Regions from separate parts of the Acidovorax sp. GW458-11-26-14-TSB4 genome, predicted to be linked through region 1. Evidence: riboswitches for the same ligand, from Rfam matches in the RefSeq annotation. Region 1 holds a riboswitch; the other holds the start of a gene.
What was found. A riboswitch is a leader RNA that binds a small molecule or an ion and turns the genes downstream of it on or off. The one in region 1 is predicted to bind glycine.
Positions count from the first base shown of each region.

Region 2: linked by a shared signal. The riboswitch ahead of gcvT (glycine cleavage system aminomethyltransferase GcvT) and the one ahead of AC07X5_RS16610 (D-amino acid dehydrogenase) in region 1 are both predicted to bind glycine.

Region 1 covers NZ_JBWKYR010000007.1:133,941-142,341, reverse strand. The annotation lists gene AC07X5_RS16630 (ABC1 kinase family protein) at 1-990, shown strand, start outside; gene AC07X5_RS16625 (DUF6463 family protein) at 1,020-1,400, shown strand; gene AC07X5_RS16620 (YXWGXW repeat-containing protein) at 1,548-1,991, shown strand; gene AC07X5_RS16615 (YXWGXW repeat-containing protein) at 2,120-2,539, shown strand; glycine riboswitch at 2,622-2,711, shown strand; glycine riboswitch at 2,717-2,826, shown strand; gene AC07X5_RS16610 (D-amino acid dehydrogenase) at 2,933-4,246, shown strand; gene sorU (SorU family sulfite dehydrogenase c-type cytochrome subunit) at 4,256-4,576, opposite strand; gene sorT (SorT family sulfite dehydrogenase catalytic subunit) at 4,590-5,819, opposite strand; gene AC07X5_RS16595 (rhodanese-like domain-containing protein) at 6,071-7,210, shown strand; gene AC07X5_RS16590 (FIST signal transduction protein) at 7,245-8,401, opposite strand, start outside.
Region 2 covers NZ_JBWKYR010000028.1:2,537-10,937, reverse strand. The annotation lists gene AC07X5_RS29375 (TRAP transporter substrate-binding protein) at 1-74, opposite strand, end outside; gene AC07X5_RS29370 (putative hydro-lyase) at 90-848, opposite strand; gene AC07X5_RS29365 (LysR family transcriptional regulator) at 1,329-2,249, opposite strand; gene AC07X5_RS29360 (Lrp/AsnC family transcriptional regulator) at 2,325-2,783, opposite strand; gene AC07X5_RS29355 (TRAP transporter substrate-binding protein) at 3,175-4,146, shown strand; gene AC07X5_RS29350 (TRAP transporter small permease) at 4,258-4,752, shown strand; gene AC07X5_RS29345 (TRAP transporter large permease) at 4,749-6,026, shown strand; glycine riboswitch at 6,033-6,123, shown strand; glycine riboswitch at 6,137-6,261, shown strand; gene gcvT (glycine cleavage system aminomethyltransferase GcvT) at 6,312-7,445, shown strand; gene gcvH (glycine cleavage system protein GcvH) at 7,519-7,893, shown strand; gene gcvP (aminomethyl-transferring glycine dehydrogenase) at 7,930-8,401, shown strand, end outside.

The sequences.
Region 1 (8,401 bases):
TTCGGGCAAGAGCCCGAGGCCCTGTTCACCCGCTTCGAGCCCCAGGCCTTTGCCGCGGCCAGCCTGGGCCAGGTGCACCGCGCCGAACTGGCGGGGCATGGGGCCGTGGCGGTCAAGGTGCAGTACCCGGGCATTGCCGCCACCATCGCCTCGGACATGCGCCTCTTGCGCACCAGCCTGCGCGCCCTGGCGCACAGCGACCTGCCACTGCCCGACGATGTGGTGGTGGAGCGGGTGCTGGAGGAAATCGAGCGCACGCTGCGGCACGAGGTGGACTACCTGCACGAAGCCCGCCAGCTGCAGTGGTTCGCCGAGCATGCGGCGCTGCCCGGCATCGTGCTGCCGCGGCCCATCGCCTCGCACACCCGTGCGCAGGTGCTCACCCAGCAGTACCTGCCGGGCCTGCACCTGGGCGAATGGCTGCGCAGCGAGCCCCCGCAGGCCGCACGCAACCAGGCCGGCCAGTTGCTCTGGGACTGGTTCATGCACTGCACCTTCGGCCTCGGTCACATGCATGCGGACCTGCACCCGGGCAACTTCCTGTTCCTGCCCGACGGGCGGCTCGGCGTGCTCGATTTCGGATGCACGCGCGAGCTGTCGCCCGCATTCCGCAGCGGGGTGCTGCAGGCCTGGCGTGCACTGCTGCAGCCCGCATCGACCGAGCGCAGCCGGGACGTGCTGCAGGCCTATGGTGCGCTGGGGCTGGTCGGTGCGTCGATGGACCTCGCCACCTTCACCAGTGAGCTGGTGCCCGCCCTCTCGATCACGCAGGCCTGGCAGGTCGAGCCCTTCACGCAGCCGGTCTTCGACTTCGCCGGCAAGAGCCGGCCGCCCGCACCGGTGGCGGCGCAGCAGAAGGTGCTGGCCCGGCACCTGGCTGCCGTGCCGCCGGAGCTGCCGGCGTTCGAACGCGCCTGGCTCGGGCTCATGCACCTGCTGACCGAGATCCGGGCCCAGGTGCACACCCGGGCCGGGCACTGGATCGGCTGACCCCCCATCCCACCTCCCAGGAGAACTCCATGCACACCCTGCCTCCCTCCCTTGCCCTGCTGGCCACCCGCCCCTGGAAAGGCCGCTGGCTGCTGGCCGTGGCTCTGCTGCACACGGTGGTGGCCGCCATCCTGTTCGCGCCGCAGTGGCAACTGCTGTGGCAACGTGGCGTGTTCAACGCCGTGGCCGGCGATGTACACATCGGCAACGCCATCTGGTTCCTGCTGTTCGGCGCCGTGCTGGCCCTGTTGGCCTGGGAGGTGACGGCACTCGAACGCAGCCAGCCGGCCGTAGCGCTGCGGCCCATGGGCTGGTGCCTGCTGGCCCTGGTGGCAGCCGGCGTGGTGCTGATGCCGGTATCTGGCTTCTGGCTGGTGCTGCCGCCGGCCCTGGCCTTGCTCGTGCGCTGATGTGACATAAATCACGCTTTGGGTGCGCAGGCCGGCCCGCAGCAACACCCGCTTACAACTCTTCGCACCGCCACTACACCGGCTTGACGCAAAGCGACCACGATCAAGGCTCCGGTTCCGCAAGGAATCATTTGCAAGGAGACCTTCATGGCCCGTATTGCCCTCGCCGCCGCTTCCCTGGCCTTGCTGTCGCTGGGCGCTGCTGCCCCGGCGCTGGCATCGCCCAGTGCCACCGTCGTCATCCAGACCGGCGCCCCCTCGTACCACCCCCCCGTGCAACGCCCTGCGCTCGCCCCTCTGCAGGTCGTGCCCGTGCAATACCACCACGCGCCCCCACCGCCCCGCTACGAGGCCGTGCCGCCCCACCGCCGCGGCATGGCCTGGGTGCCCGGCCACTGGGAGTGGCGTGGTGGCCGCCACGTATGGATCGGCGGCCACTGGGTGAAGGCCCGCCCGGGCTACTACTACCGCGAGCCGCGCTGGGAAGAGCGTGGCGGCCGCCACTACATGCGCCCCGGCGGCTGGGACCGCGATGGTGACGGCGTGCCCAACCGCCACGACCGCCGCCCGGACAACCCGTATCGCAACTGATGGTGGCCGAGGCCGCCGAGAGCGGCCCCACACGCCTACAGGCGGCGAGGCGCGGCGCCTACAGACCCCGCGCCCCGGCCTCGCCACCATACAGAGGCGAAACCACAACATTGAAAAAGGAGTCACTCATGACCTACAAAACCATTTCCGCCGCCGCCCTGATCGCCAGCACGCTGGCCCTGGGCAGCTTTGCCCCTGTGGCCGTTGCACAGACGGTGGTGATCCAGTCCGGCCAGGTGATCCCCGCCCCACCCCCACCCCGCCGTGAAGCGGTGCCTGCCCCGCGCCGCGGCATGGTCTGGGAAGAAGGCCACTGGGACTGGCGTGGCGGGCGCCATGTGTGGGTGGCCGGCCACTGGGTCAAGGCCCGCCCCGGCTATGCCTACCGCCAGCCCACCTGGCAAGAACGTGATGGCCGCTGGGAAATGCGCCGTGGCGGCTGGGACCGTGACGGTGACGGCATTTCCAACCGCAACGACAGGGACCGCGATGGCGATGGTGTGTCGAACCGCCGCGACAGCAACCCTGACAACCCCCGCCGCAACTGACGCCTGACGGGCCAGCGCCTGGCCTTTTATCAGCAACGAACGCCGCACATTAGCTGCGGCGTTCGTCTTTCTGCGCCCTAGAATGGACACCGCAGGAGAGCAGGTGGCGACAGCCATCTCACCGAAGGCGCAAACTCCCATGCACGCTCAGGTCCCGTACTGCACCATCCATCATCATCAAGGCCGTCTGGAGAGCCGCTGCACCATGCAGCGCACCGAAGGAGCAAGCCGCAGCCCATGAGGGGCCCGCGGTGAATCTCTCAGGTACCAAGGACAGGGGGAGCGGCAGCCGGGCGACATGCGTCGTGCCTGCTGCGTGCTCCGGACATTGCGCTCCGGCGCCGTGCTGCACACGCGCCGCCGCCCGGTGATTGCCCTTTCAAAGGCTTTCAAATGCGTGTGATCGTTCTTGGTGCCGGCCTGCTCGGCGTGACTTCGGCCTATTTCCTGCAACAGCTCGGCCATGAGGTGACCGTCATCGACCGCCAGGGTGCGCCCGGCGCGGAAACCAGTTTTGCCAATGGCGGCCAGATCTCGGTGAGCCACGCCGAGCCGTGGGCCAACCCGAGCGCCCCGCTCAAGGTGCTGCAGTGGCTGGGCAAGGAAGATGCCCCCTTGCTGTTCCGCCTGCGCGCCGACATGCGCCAGTGGCTCTGGGGCCTGTCCTTCCTGCGCAACTGCACGCCGGCACGCACGCGCCACAACATCGAGCAGATCGTGCGCCTGGGCACCTACAGCCGAGACACGCTGCAGCAACTGCGCGCCGCCACGGGCATCGCCTACGAGCAGCGCACGCAGGGCATCCTGCACTTCTACACCAGCCAGAAGGAGTTCGACGGCGCCCTGGCGCCGGCCGAGCAGATGCGCGCCCTGGGATGCGAACGCCAGGTGGTGAGCGCCGACGAGGCCGTGCGCATCGAACCCGCACTGGCCCACATCCGCCCGCAACTGGCGGGGGCCACCTACACGGCCGAGGACGAATCGGGCGATGCCAATGCCTTCACGCGCGAGCTGGCGCGCCTGTGCGAGGCGGCGGGCGTGCAGTTCCGCCTGGGCCACCACATCACAGCGCTGCGCGAGGCCGGCGGGCGCATCGACCATGTGGAAGTGACCAACGCCGAAGGCCGCTTCGAGCGCGTGCACGGCGATGCCTTCGTGCTCGCAATGGGCTCGTTCAGCCCGCTGCTAGCGCAGCCGCTGGGCATCCGCCTGCCCATCTACCCGGCCAAGGGCTATTCGGTGACCATGCCGGTCAAGGATGCAAGCATGGCCTACCAGGTGAGCCTCACGGACGACGAGTACAAGCTGGTGTTTTCGCGCTACACCAGCGAGCGCGGCGACCGCCTGCGCATCGCCGGCACGGCCGAGCTCAATGGCTACCAGCGCGACCTGAACCAGGTGCGCTGCGAGGCCATCGTGCGCCGCGTGGAGCAGCTGTTCCCGGGCGCCGGCGATGCCAGCCAGGCCCAGTTCTGGACCGGCCTGCGCCCGGCCACGCCGAGCAATGTGCCGCTGATCGGCAAGACGAAACTGGCCAACCTGTTCCTCAACACCGGCCATGGCACGCTGGGCTGGACGCATGCCTGCGGCTCGGGCAAGTCGGTGGCACGCATCGTGAGCGGGCTGGCGCCCGAGCTGGACTTCGCCTTCACGGGCATGCCCCAACGCAGCACGGCCGGCCTGTTCCCTGCGGCGTCGAAGGCCTGAGCAACGCGCCTAGGGCGCGGCGCCCGAGGCCTGAGCGACAAAGCTGGCCAGTGCCCGCATGTCCTTGTCGCTGAGCTTGTCGGCGTAGGACGGCATGATGCCGATGCCCGCCTTCAGGGCGCGCAGCACGCGCTCGGCATTGGGCTTGAGCTCGTCCAGTGCGGGGCCGATCTGCCCCTCGGCCCCTGCGGCCTGCAGCGTGTGGCACACGGCGCAGGCGGGCTGGACCTTGCTGAACAGTTCCTTGCCGCGCGCTAGTTCGCCGGCATCCGCGGCCCAGGCGCCGCAGGCGGCCAGCGCCAGCAACCCGGCAGCGGCGGCGGTGCGCAAGGTGCGCACCGCCTCAAGCGACCACCACGGTCACGCCGTGGTCGCGCCAGCTCGCGTTGTTGTAGCCACCCAGGTTTTCCTCGCGCTGCTCGGGTTGCACGTTGCCGGCGGTGTCGGTGGCACGGCTGAGCAGCTCATGCGAGCCGGCCGCCAGGCGCACCGGCAGCACGAACTGGCGCCAGGCAAAGCGGCCCAGGTCGGGCCCGATGAGCTGCGCGGCCTGCCAGGTCTTGCCGCCGTCCACCGAGACGTCCACGCCCTTGATGCCGCGCGTGCCGCCGAAGGCCACGCCGTGCACCTGCACCAGGCCGGCCTTGAGCGTGCCTTGCTCGGGCAGCGGGCCGTTGATCCAGGATTTCGTCGTCATCTCCCAGACCGAGGGCTGGTCCGGGCCAGCCTTGGTGCCCGGGGGCGACATGCGGTAGCCGTGCGACATGATGCGCGCCTGCGACTGCTCGGCACCGAAGGCCACGCGCTTGACGTACTTGATGTTGTTCACGCCCTGGTAGCCCGGCACGATGAGCCGCAGCGGGCCCCCATGCGCCAGCGGCATGGGCTCGCCATTCATCTCCCATGCCAGGATGGCATCGTCCAGTGCCTTGACGGGCACCGAGCGCTCGACCACCACGGTGAGCGGGTCCACGCCCTCGGGCAATTTCTCGCCGCCGGTGCCCGTGAGGTAGGCCGCACCGCTGGCCAGCCCGCCCAGTGCGGCCACCACGTTGCGCAAGGGCACGCCGCTCCACACCACGCAGCCGGCCGCGCCCACGGTCCAGGGCGTGCCGCTGGGCTTGCTTGGGAAAAAGCCGCGCCCGTTGCCCGAGCATTGCAGCACGGTGGTCACGGTCTCCAACCCCAGGGTCTTGAGTTCGGCCACGGTGAGCGCGCGCGGATTCTTCACCCCTTCGATGGACACGCTCCAGCCGTCACGGTCGGCCACGACAGCGGCATCCGGCGCAGGCAGGTTGTTGCGGATGTAGAGCTGGCTCGCGGGCGTGACAACGCTGGTGCCGAAGACCGAGCGCCGCGTCTCCAGCGTGCTGCTGCTGTGCACGATGAGCGCGTCGGGATTCTTCCAGGCGACATAGGACGGCAGGGGCTTGGCCGCTGGCGCCGCGGCCGCCGGTGCGGGCGCAGACTGCGCATGCGCCCCCTTGCCCAGGGCAGCGAATCCCAACGCACTGAGCGCTGCGGCGCTGCCGGCAAGCATCTGGCGGCGGGGCAAGGTAGCGGGATGGGACATGGACGCGTTCTCCTCCGGTGGGGGTTGATGGACTGGCGAAAAAGCGGGCATGCCCTGGGCCTGCCCTCTGCAGATTCTGGAGGGAGCGCCCTGATTTGCCCTCAGGGTTTTGCAGGGCACGTGTAAGAAATGGCAACAGACGCACCGGTAACGTGACCTTCGTAGCGCGTTGGTGCATATTTGACATGGGTTCACAGACTCCACGAGGAGAAGCCATGTACCGCCCTGCGTTTCTGCCATCCACTCTTGCCTTGTTTTGCGCCCTTGCCGCTTCTTCGATCGTGCAGGCGCAGCAGCTCACCGCGATCGTCGCGGTGGAGCCCACCGCGAAGAAAGCGGCGAACACCATCCTGCGCAGCAGCTTCGAGTCGGGCCTGTCCAAGGCCGCCGGGCAGCCCGCCACCGTGGCCACCAGCGAAGACCTGGCCGACGTGATGCGGGCCACGCGCAGTGCGGGCTACGACGTGTTCATCGGCCCCGCCCAGGTGGCCGCCTCGGCCCTGCAGCGCGGCTACGAGCTGGTGGGCGCCACGCAGAAGTCGGAGCAGTACGTGCTCGTGGCTGCGGGCTCGGTAGCCAATGTCGGGGCGATGAAGGGTCGCCGTCTGTACCTGCCCCAGCAGGACTCGATCTACACCTACATGGCGCGGGGCATGCTCAACGAGGCCGGCCTGTCGTTCCAGGACCTCAAGGGCGTGCAGCACGAAAAGCTGCCGCAGGCGGGCCTGAGCGCCCTGGTGCTAGGCACGACCGATGCCACCGTGGTGCGTGCCGACGAATGGGCCGAATGGACCGCCACCCACAAGAGCGACGCACGCGTGTTGGCCACCTCGCAGCCCGTTCCGGGCGGCTTTTCCATCGCCGTGAAGAAAGATCTGCCCGCCGACGTGAAGACACGCCTGGCGCAATGGTTCGGCAACGGCTCCAGTGCTGCCGGCCTGGGTACCGTGGCGCTCAAGCCCGAGGCGGGCGAGTACCGCCGCGTGGCCGAACTCGGCCTGTTCACGCCCAACAGCCTGCCCGGGGTGAGCCGCATCACGGCACGCGAGGCGCAAAAGCTGCAGGCCGAAGGCGCGGTGGTGGTCGACACCCGCACAGAGAAGGAATTCAAGACCAAGCGCATCCGTGGCGCCGTGCTCGCCGCCTACGGGGAAAAGAGCCTCAAGGACGTGGCCTTCAACGCCGCGCAGGACGACTTCCAGGCGCTGGAAAAGGTGGACCGCAACAAGCCCGTGATCTTTGCCTGCAACGGGGCCGAGTGCTGGAAGTCGTACAAGGCAGCCAAGGTGGCTGCCTCCAAGGGCTACAAGACGGTGTACTGGCTGCGCGGCGGCCTGCCGGAGTGGGATGCCGATGGCCTGCCCACGGAAAGCAACGGGCCGGCCGGTTGAAGCAGCCATGCCTGCGGCGCCTGCCTGCGCGCGGTCAGGTGAAGACCGTGAGCACGCCGGTGTAGCCGTACAGGTGGTGGTGGGCGATCTCGCCCCCCGCGAAAAAGCCGACCAGCGGCACGTCGCCCAGCGCATGCCGCACGATCTGCAGTTCGGCACTGGGGCCGCCGAAATGCGGGCCGCCACGGCCTGAACAGCTGACGTAGATGGCGCCGCGGATGCGCCGCCCGGGCAGCGTCGCCGCCCGGCCTGGGGCGCCCGTTCCGGGCGCAGGGGCTGCCGCTGCTCCGGCATGGCCCGCCCCCAGCGACGCGGGCTCCAGTTCCTCGGGTTCCAGCTCTTCGCGGATCTCGGCACAGATGCGCATCAGGTCGGCACGCGCCGCCGCCGCGTTGCGCTGGCAGAACGCCAGGTGCATGCCGGGCTCCACCTTGTCAGCGAGGGCCACGCCGCGGCGCGCTCCGTCGAGCCCCACGATGTGGCGCACGCGCGTGTCGGTGCCGAAATGGCCCGTGCGCTGCAGGCCCCGGGGCTGCGCCCCGGCATCCACCAGCCCGGCCAGTGTGGCGCGCACCTTGCGCAGCGCGGGCTGCGGATCGCCGTCGAGCGATACCTCCAGCGTGTCGAGCAGCACATCGAGCGCGGGTTCGCCGTCGAGCTGCAGCACCACGTTCTCGTGCGCAGCGGTCACGCTGCGCAGAGGCCCCACGGGCTGGCAGCCCTGCGTGACGCGCGAAACCAGGGCCACGCCACGGCCGAAGGCCACGCCGGACAGGCCGCCATCGAAGACGCCGCTGGCGCCGCCCTGTCCGGCCATGTTGCCGTCGCCGGCAATGGCGAACTGCACGTCCGCGCCCCGGCTCGCGCTCAGGCCGCCGAACAGGTAGCCGGATTCGGTGCGAGCGGCCATCTCGTCCAGCAACTCGGCGAGCTCGGGCACATGCCCATCGGCATGCACCAGGGCCGTGTGGGCGACAAAGCCACTGGCGGGGTGGCGCTGCAGCGGTGCCACGCCCGAGAACACCCGGTACTGGTCGGCCGGCAGGTCGAGCAGCATCACCGACAGCGCGGGCTCGTCGAAATACTCGGCGTTGTTGGCGGACACCCCCACCCCGACGGTGCCGCTCCAGTCCGTCACCTCGGGCAGTTCGCTGGCCAGGAAGTCCAGCAGGGCCTGGGCCTCGCTGGCGT
Region 2 (8,401 bases), on a different contig from region 1:
AGGTCCCACTTGGCCTGGGCCTGGGCGATGCCGGCGAACGCGAGGGCACACATGGTGAAAGCGATGGTCTTCATGGGGAGGCTCCTGGTTTAGAAACTGGCGAGTTGGTGGTTGAGCAGGTCGGAGATCAGCATGCAGCCCGGGGCATGGGTGATGCAGAACGCGGGCTGGGCGTGCAGGATGGCGGACTGGGGCGTGACGCCGCAGGCCCAGAAGACGGGGATCTCATCGGGCATCAGCGCCACGGCGTCGCCGTAGTCGGGCTTGGCCAGGTCGGCGATGCCGATGAGCGAGGGGTCGCCGATGTGCACCGGTGCGCCATGCACGTTGGGAAAGCGGGAGGTCACCTGCACGGCGCGGATCACGTCGGCCGCCTTCATGGGCCGCATGGTCACCACCATGGCGCCGCCGAAGGGGCCGGCCGGCTCGGTGGGCACATTGGTGCGGAACATGGCCACGTTCTTGCCTTCGTCGATGTGGCGCAGCGGGATGCCGGCCTCGATCAGCGCCGATTCGAACGAGAACGAGCAGCCCAGGATGAAGGTCACCAGGTCGGGCCGCCAGAGGGCCGAGATGTCGGCCACCTCTTCGGCCAGTTCGCCATGGCGCCACACACGGTACAGCGGTACATCGCTGCGGATGTCGATGCCCTCGCCCAGCGTGGGCAGCGAGAACTGGCCCGGCTCGCTCACCGCCAGCACCGGGCAGGGCTTGGGGTTGCGCTGGCAAAAGCGCAGGAAGTCGCCGGCCTGCACCTCGGGCAGGATGACCAGATTGCCCTGCACGTGGCCGTCGGCCAGGCCGCTGGTGTGCGAGGTCCACAGGCCCTGGCGGATCACGCTGCGCACGTGCCTTGGGTTGTCGCTGCCTTGCGGGCCAAAGACCTGGGGTGTGTTGTTGTGTGTGGAGTCCACCGTGGGTTCCTTGCGTTGCGAAATGTCAAATGCATGACGATGGGGTGGATTGTGTTGGCGTGCCACCGGGGCTGGCAAATTCAAAAAATTTCTATCAGCTCATCGATTTTTTCGATGCACTACCCTGGAGCACAACTCACCCAACTTGGTGCTAAGTGAAAACCCTAGGAGGCCGGAGATACGGCATTTGCCCCCCCGTCGGGAGCTGCGGCACCCTGGCAGTCCCGTATGGGCCATCGCCTGCACCGCCATGGCGAAGGCAGGCGTGCGCCCGGCACGGCGGGACTGCACCAACAGCATGCATGGCCCCGGCGCGCTGGCCTGCACGGTGCTTGGGCCGGCACCGCAGAAGCAGGAAAAAGGCAGCCGTGGCGCCTGGATGCGCCGTGATGCCGTTGTGCGCGGCCTCTGCTGTCAGCCTGTCTTCAGGTTTTTGGCGCGGCCCTTGCCGACTTCGGCCTGCAGTTCGACAAAGGCCAGGGCCGAGCGCACGACGCCGTCCACCGCCGGAGAGGCCGGGTCTTCGCGGTAGCTCAGGTGGATGGGCAGCGGCCGCAGTTCGGCCTCGCAGGCCAGCGGGCGCAGGTCGGGGAATGCCAGCAGCCGCTGCACGGCCTGGCGCGGCAGCGTGGCCACCCCGAAGCCGCCCTGCACCAGTTGCACCATGGCCGAGATGGAAGAAATGGTGTGCACGCAGCGCGGCTCCACCTGGGCCTGGCGCAGCACGTCGAGCAGGGTCACGTGCGGCTGCGAGCCGCGCTGGAACGTGAGGATGTCGGTCTCGGCAAAGTCCGCGAGTGCATAGCGCCGCTTGCGGTGCAGCTTGCTGTTGCCCACGAAGACCATCTCCATCGGTGTGAGCGCCTGTGTGCGGATGCCCTCGGCCGACGCCGGCAGTGCGGCGAACACCGTGTCCAGCGCGCCGCGGCGGATCTGGTCGAGCAGCACGGGGGTGGTCTCCACCGTGAGCTCCAGCTCCAGCAGCGGGTTGTCCTTGCGCAGTTGCTCGATCCAGGGGATCAGCCAGGAGTGCAGCACCGATTCGATGGCCCCCAGGCGGATGGAGACCTCCATGGGCCCGCCCGAGCCCATCTCGGCCTTGAGCTGGCGCTGCAGCTCCAGCATGCGCTTGGCGTAGGTGAGAAAGCGCGTACCCGCCACCGTGAGCTTGAAGCGCTTGTCGCTGCGGTCCAGCAGCAGCACGCCCAGTTCCTCCTCCAGCGCCGCCACGCGGCTGGACATGGCCGACTGGGTGAGGAACAGCTTCTCGGCCGCACGCGTCACACTGCGCAGGGAGGCGACCCAGTAGAAGGCTTCGACGAAACGCAGGTTCATGGTGGTGCTGTGGACAAGGGTCGCCAGGATTGTGCGCCCGCTTGACCGCAGCAGAGCAGCGAACGTGCCAGCGCCCTACTCCGCGAACAACGGCATGTCGGCCTTCTTTAGCGTGCGCAGCACGAAGCTCGACCGGCTGTGGCGTATGCCCTTGATCTTGTAGAGCTTCTCGCGCAGCAGGCGCTCATAGTCGCGCGTGTCCTTCACCACGACGCGCAGCAGGTAGTCGTAGTCGCCCGAGACCAGGTGCGCCTCGATCACCTCGGGGATGCTGGCCAGCGTCTCGCCGAATTTTTCGAGCGTGTTGTCCGAGTGGCTGTCGAGCGTGACCTGCACCAGCACCGTGTCCGACAGGCCCAGCGCCTGCGGGTTCAGGCGCACGGTGTAGCCCTGGATGACGCCGGCCTCCTCCATCTTCTTGATGCGGCCCCAGCAGGGCGACGGGCTCAGGCCCACCGCCTGGCCAATCTCCTGCAGGCTGGCGCGCGCATCGTTCTGCAGCACGGCGAGAATTTTTCTGTCGAGGCGGTCCATTTGGCCAATTATTCAACCAAACCGCTATTTGCAGCAAATTTTTCTGCAAACCAATGATTTCTCGCAAAATATGGAAATAACTGCTGCGCAGGGCGGCGCACAATTCATCCATCGAGGCGCTCTTACCGGAACGCACGAAACGACAGGGCCCCGGACTGGTTACCGCCAGACCGGGGCGCTTGGCAAAGGGCCTGCCCATTCCATTGGCCTGTCGCCCACACGACGCCGCCAAAGGCTCCACCGGTTCGTAAGCACGCTTACCAGCACAAACCCGGATGCCCGTCTCCATGTTGCACCGCCATAATTTGGCGGAGGATTGACACTCTGTGGCAGCACCTCAAACAGGCATGGCACACCGCAGAAAGCCAGCCCATCAACAACAGGAGACACCATGCAACTGACCCGACTCGTCGTTGGCCTGAGCCTTGCGCTCGGCTTTGTGGCCACCGCTGCCGCGCAGACCACCATGCGCATCAGCATTTCCACGGCCCAGAACTCCCACCAGGGCGTGGCCATCGACACCTTTGCCAAGGAAGTCGAAAAGCGCACGGGCGGCCGCTACAAGGTGCAGACCTTCTACAACGGTGCATTGGGCGGCGAGCGTGAATCCATCGAGGCCGTGCAACTGGGTACGCAAGAGCTGGCCTTCAGCTCCACCGGCCCGGTTCCCAACTTCGTTCCCGAAACCAAGATCCTGGACGTGCCCTTCCTGTTCCGTGACAAGGCCCATGCGCGCGCCGTGCTGGATGGCCCCATCGGCCAGGAGATGCTGACCAAGTTCGACGCCAAGGGCTTCAAGGCCCTGGCCTGGGCGGAAAACGGCTTCCGCCACATGACCAACAGCAAGCGCGACGTGAAGGACCCGGCCGACCTCAAGGGCCTGAAGATGCGCACCATGGAGAACCCGGTGCACATCGCGGCCTACAAGGGCTTCGGCATCATCACCACGCCCATGGCCTTCCCCGAGGTGTTCACTGCCCTGCAGCAAGGCACGGTGGACGGCCAGGAGAACCCGCTACCGGTGATCATCTCGGCCAAGTTCGACCAGGTGCAAAAGCACCTGACGCTCACCGGCCACGTCTACTCGCCCTGCATCTTCGTGATGAACAAGGGCGCCTTCGACAAGCTCTCTGCCGCCGACAAGCAGGCCTTCATCGACGCGGCCAAGGAGGGCACCAAGGCCAACCGCGCCCGCGTGGACGAAGACGATGCCAAGGGCGTGGCCGACCTGCGCGCCAAGGGCATGACCGTGATCGACAACGTGGACAAGGCCAAGTTCGTGGCGGCCCTGACCCCCGTGAACGCCGAGTTCGAGAAGCAGTTCGGCAAGGCCGCGCTCGACAAGATCCGCGACGTCAAGTAAGCCGCCGCGTTGCCTGCCCCCCTGTGAACCAAACGCCCGCAGCCCCTCGCTGCGGACGTTTGGTTCTTGTCTTTTTCCTCCCCCCTTTTTGCTCTTGCCGGGCCGTGCCCCATGAAAAACGCCTTTCTGACCTTTGAGCGGTGGACGACCTTCATCGCCATGCTGGGGGCCTGCGCCATGCTGGCGCTGGCCTCCACCCTGGGCATGTTCCAGATCCTCATGCGCTTCGTGCTGGAGCAGCCAGCCGAATGGACCGAGGTGCTGATCCGCTTCAGCCTGATCTGGATGGTGTTCCTGGCCATCCCGGCGGCCTTTCGCCAGGGCGCCATGGTGAGCGTGGACGTGCTCTACCGCTGGAGCAAGCCCGGCATGCGCCGCGTGCTCGACTGGGTGGTGGCGCTGGCCGCGCTGGCCCTGATCGGCGTGATCATCTGGTGGGGCTGGGACTATTCGGTGCGCGGTGGCGTGCAGAGCATGGCGGGCCTGGAGTCGGTCTCGATGTTCTGGGCCTACCTGGCCATGCCCGTGGGCGGGCTGTTCTGCATCTTCGGCATCATCGGCAACCTGCTCGATCCCCTGCGCCTGGAACTGGAGACCGCCCAATGAGCCTGGTCATGATTTCCACGATGGTGCTGTGCTTTGCGCTCACCATCTCCGTGGCCGTCTCCATCGGCCTGGCCTCCATCCTGGGCATCCAGGCCTCCAACGCCAACATGCTCATCTCCGTCAAGGAGATGTTCGCCTCGATCAACAAGTTTCCACTGGCGGCCATTCCGTTCTTCATCCTGGCGGGCAATCTGATGGAGACCGGTGGCATCTCGCGCCGGCTGGTCGAATTTGCCAAGAGCATCGTGGGCGGCGTGCAGGGCGGCCTGCCCATGACCTGCGTGCTCACCTGCATGATCTTTGCGGCGGTGTCGGGCTCCTCCGTGGCCACCACCTTCGCCATCGGCGCAATCCTGATTCCGGCGCTCATCAAGCATGGCTACCCCACCAGCTACGCGGCAGCGCTGCAGGCTACCAGCGCGGAGCTGGGTGTGATCATTCCACCCTCCATCCCCATGATCCTCTACGGCGTGAGCGCCGAGGTGTCGATTGGCGAGCTGTTCATCGCCGGCTTCGGCCCGGGCCTGCTGATCAGCTTTGCGCTGATGCTCTTCGTGTGGGCCTACTGCAAGTGGAAGGGCTGGGGCAAGAACGATGGCGAAGGCCGTATGCCCTTCGGCAAGGCGACGCTGCAGGCCGGCTGGGCGCTGCTGATGCCGGTGATCATCCTGGGCGGCATCTATGGGGGCGTGTTCACGCCCACCGAAGCATCGGCCGTGGCCGTGTTCTATGCGCTCATCGTGGGCATCGTGATCTACCGCGAGATCAAGCCCAAGGACCTGTTCGCCATCCTGCGCAAGTCGGCGATCTCGTCGGCGGTGATCATGTTCATCATCGCCAACGCCGGGCTCTTTGCCTTCCTGATCACGCGCGCGGGCGTGCCGGACGCCATCGGCCGCTGGCTGGAATCGGTGCTGCAGTCGCCGGCCATGTTCCTGCTGGGCGTGAATGCCGCGCTGTTCGTGATCGGCATGTTCATCGAGACCAGCGCCGCCATCATCGTGCTGGCGCCCATCCTCGCCCCGGTGGCCATGCACTTCGGCGTGGACCCGGTGCACTTCGGGCTGATCATGGTGGTGAACCTGGCGTTGGGCATGATCACACCCCCCTTCGGCGTGAACCTGTTCGCGGCCTGCACGGTGGCGCGCATATCGCTGGACCGGATCATCAAGCACCTGCTGCCCTTCGTGTGCGTGATCCTGGTGTGCCTGTTGATCATCACCTACATTCCGGGCATTTCGCTCGCGCTTCGCGACCTGGTGTATTCAAAGTAGTTAGAATCGCCAACGTCAGGAGAGAGCCTTCCTTGAGAAGGCCGCCGAAGGCGCAGGGACACCCCGAACGCTCAGGCAAAAGGACTGGCAAGCGCCTGCAGGGATGCAGGCGTTCCCTTGCTGGAGAGAGGTGGCCGCGCAACTCAGCGCAGGCCATCCACCGAAGGAGCAAGCCGCAGCCGCCAGCCAGGGTGGTGCGGTGAATCTCTCAGGTAAAGCGGACAGCAGGGCAAATCCCGCAATCCATGCATGGGTTGCGGCTTTCATTTGCCCGGAGTCCGCCCCATGTCTGCCCCTGCTGCCCCCCTGCTCACCACGCCGCTGAACGCCCTGCACCTGGAGCTGGGCGCCCGCATGGTGCCATTTGCCGGCTACTCCATGCCTGTGCAGTACCCCGCAGGCCTCATGGCCGAGCATGTGCACACCCGCACCGCAGCCGGCCTGTTCGACGTATCGCACATGGGCCAGCTCAAGCTCATCGGCCCGGACGCTGCCGCAGCCTTCGAGACCCTGGTGCCCGTGGACGTGGTCGACCTGCCCGTGGGCAAGCAGCGCTACGGCCTGCTGCTAACCGACGAAGGCACCATCATCGACGACCTGATGTTCTTCAACCAGGGCAACGGCACGCTGTTCGTGATCGTCAACGGCGCCTGCAAGGTGGGGGACATCGCCCACATCCAGGCGCGCATCGGCCAGCGCTGCGAGGTGCAGCCCATGCCCGACCACGCCCTGCTGGCGCTGCAGGGCCCGCAGGCCGTGAACGCCCTGGCGCGCCTGGCTCCCGGCATCGAGCAACTGGTGTTCATGACCGGCGGCAGCTACACCATTGCCGGCTGCGACTGCTTCGTCACGCGCAGCGGCTACACCGGCGAGGATGGCTTCGAGATCTCGGTGCCCGCGGCCCAGGCCGAGACCCTGGCGCGCGCGCTGCTGGCCCAGCCCGAGGTCAAGCCCATCGGCCTGGGCGCACGCAACTCGCTGCGCCTGGAAGCCGGCCTGTGCCTGTACGGCAACGACATCGACACCACCACCACCCCGCCCGAGGCGGCGCTGAACTGGGCCATCCAGAAGGTGCGCCGCACCGGGGGCGCACGCGCAGGCGGTTTCCCCGGTGCCGACAAGGTGCTGGCACAGATCGACAACCCCGCCAGCCTGCCGCGCAAGCGCGTGGGGCTGGTGGCGCTGGAGCGCGTACCCGTGCGCGAGCACACCGAATTGCAGAGCACCGATGGCCAGAAGATCGGCGAAGTCACCAGCGGCCTCTTGGGCCCCACGGTGAACGAGCCCGTGGCCATGGGCTACGTCACGCCGGCATTTGCAGCCATCGGCACCCGGGTGAACGCCATCGTGCGCGGCAAGGCCGTGCCGATGGAGGTGCGTGCCATGCCCTTCGTACCCGCCAACTATTTCCGCGGCTGATTTCACGCCGCCAGCGGGCCGGGCCCGCTACATTGCAGATTCCTTCATTTTTCAAAGCCCAGGAGCTTTCCCCATGACCGTCAAATTCTCCAAAGACCACGAATGGATCAACGCCGCTGACGCCGACGCAGCCGTGGTGGGCATCACCGTGCACGCCCAGGATGCCCTGGGCGACGTGGTGTTCGTGGACCTGCCCGAAGTGGGCAAGAGCTTCGCCCAGGGCGAGGTGGCCGGCGTGGTCGAATCCGTCAAGGCCGCGGCCGACGTGTACATGCCTGTCTCGGGCGAGATCGTCGAGGTCAACGAAGCCCTGCGCGCCGACCCGTCGCTGGCCAATTCCGACCCGCTGAACGCCGGCTGGTTCTTCAAGGTCAAGCTCAGCGACGCCGGCCAACTCGACGCGCTGTTGAGCGAAACCGACTACACCGAGTTCGCGAAAAACGCGTAACCGCAACGCCCCTGTCCCCTGCCTGAGACCTGCCCCATGTTGATGCAATCCGCCCTGCCGCTCGGCGCGCTCGAAAACGCCACCGAATTCCTGCCCCGCCACATCGGCATCGACGCGGCCGACGAGGCACACATGCTGTCGGTGATCGGCGAGGCCTCGCGCCGCGCCCTCATCGAGAGCATCGTGCCGCGCTCCATTGCACGCAGCACGGCCATGGACCTGCCCGCCCCGGTGACGGAAGCAGCGGCCCTGGCAGAACTCAAGGCAATGGCATCGAAGAACCAGGTGCTGCGCAGCTTCATCGGCCAGGGCTACTACGGCACGCACACACCGGGCGTGATCCTGCGCAACATCCTGGAGAACCCGGCCTGGTACACGGCCTACACGCCTTACCAGGCCGAGATCTCGCAGGGCCGCATGGAAGCGCTGGTGAACTTCCAGACCATGGTCTGCGACCTCACCGGCATGCCAATTGCCAACGCCTCCATGCTCGACGAAGCCACGGCCG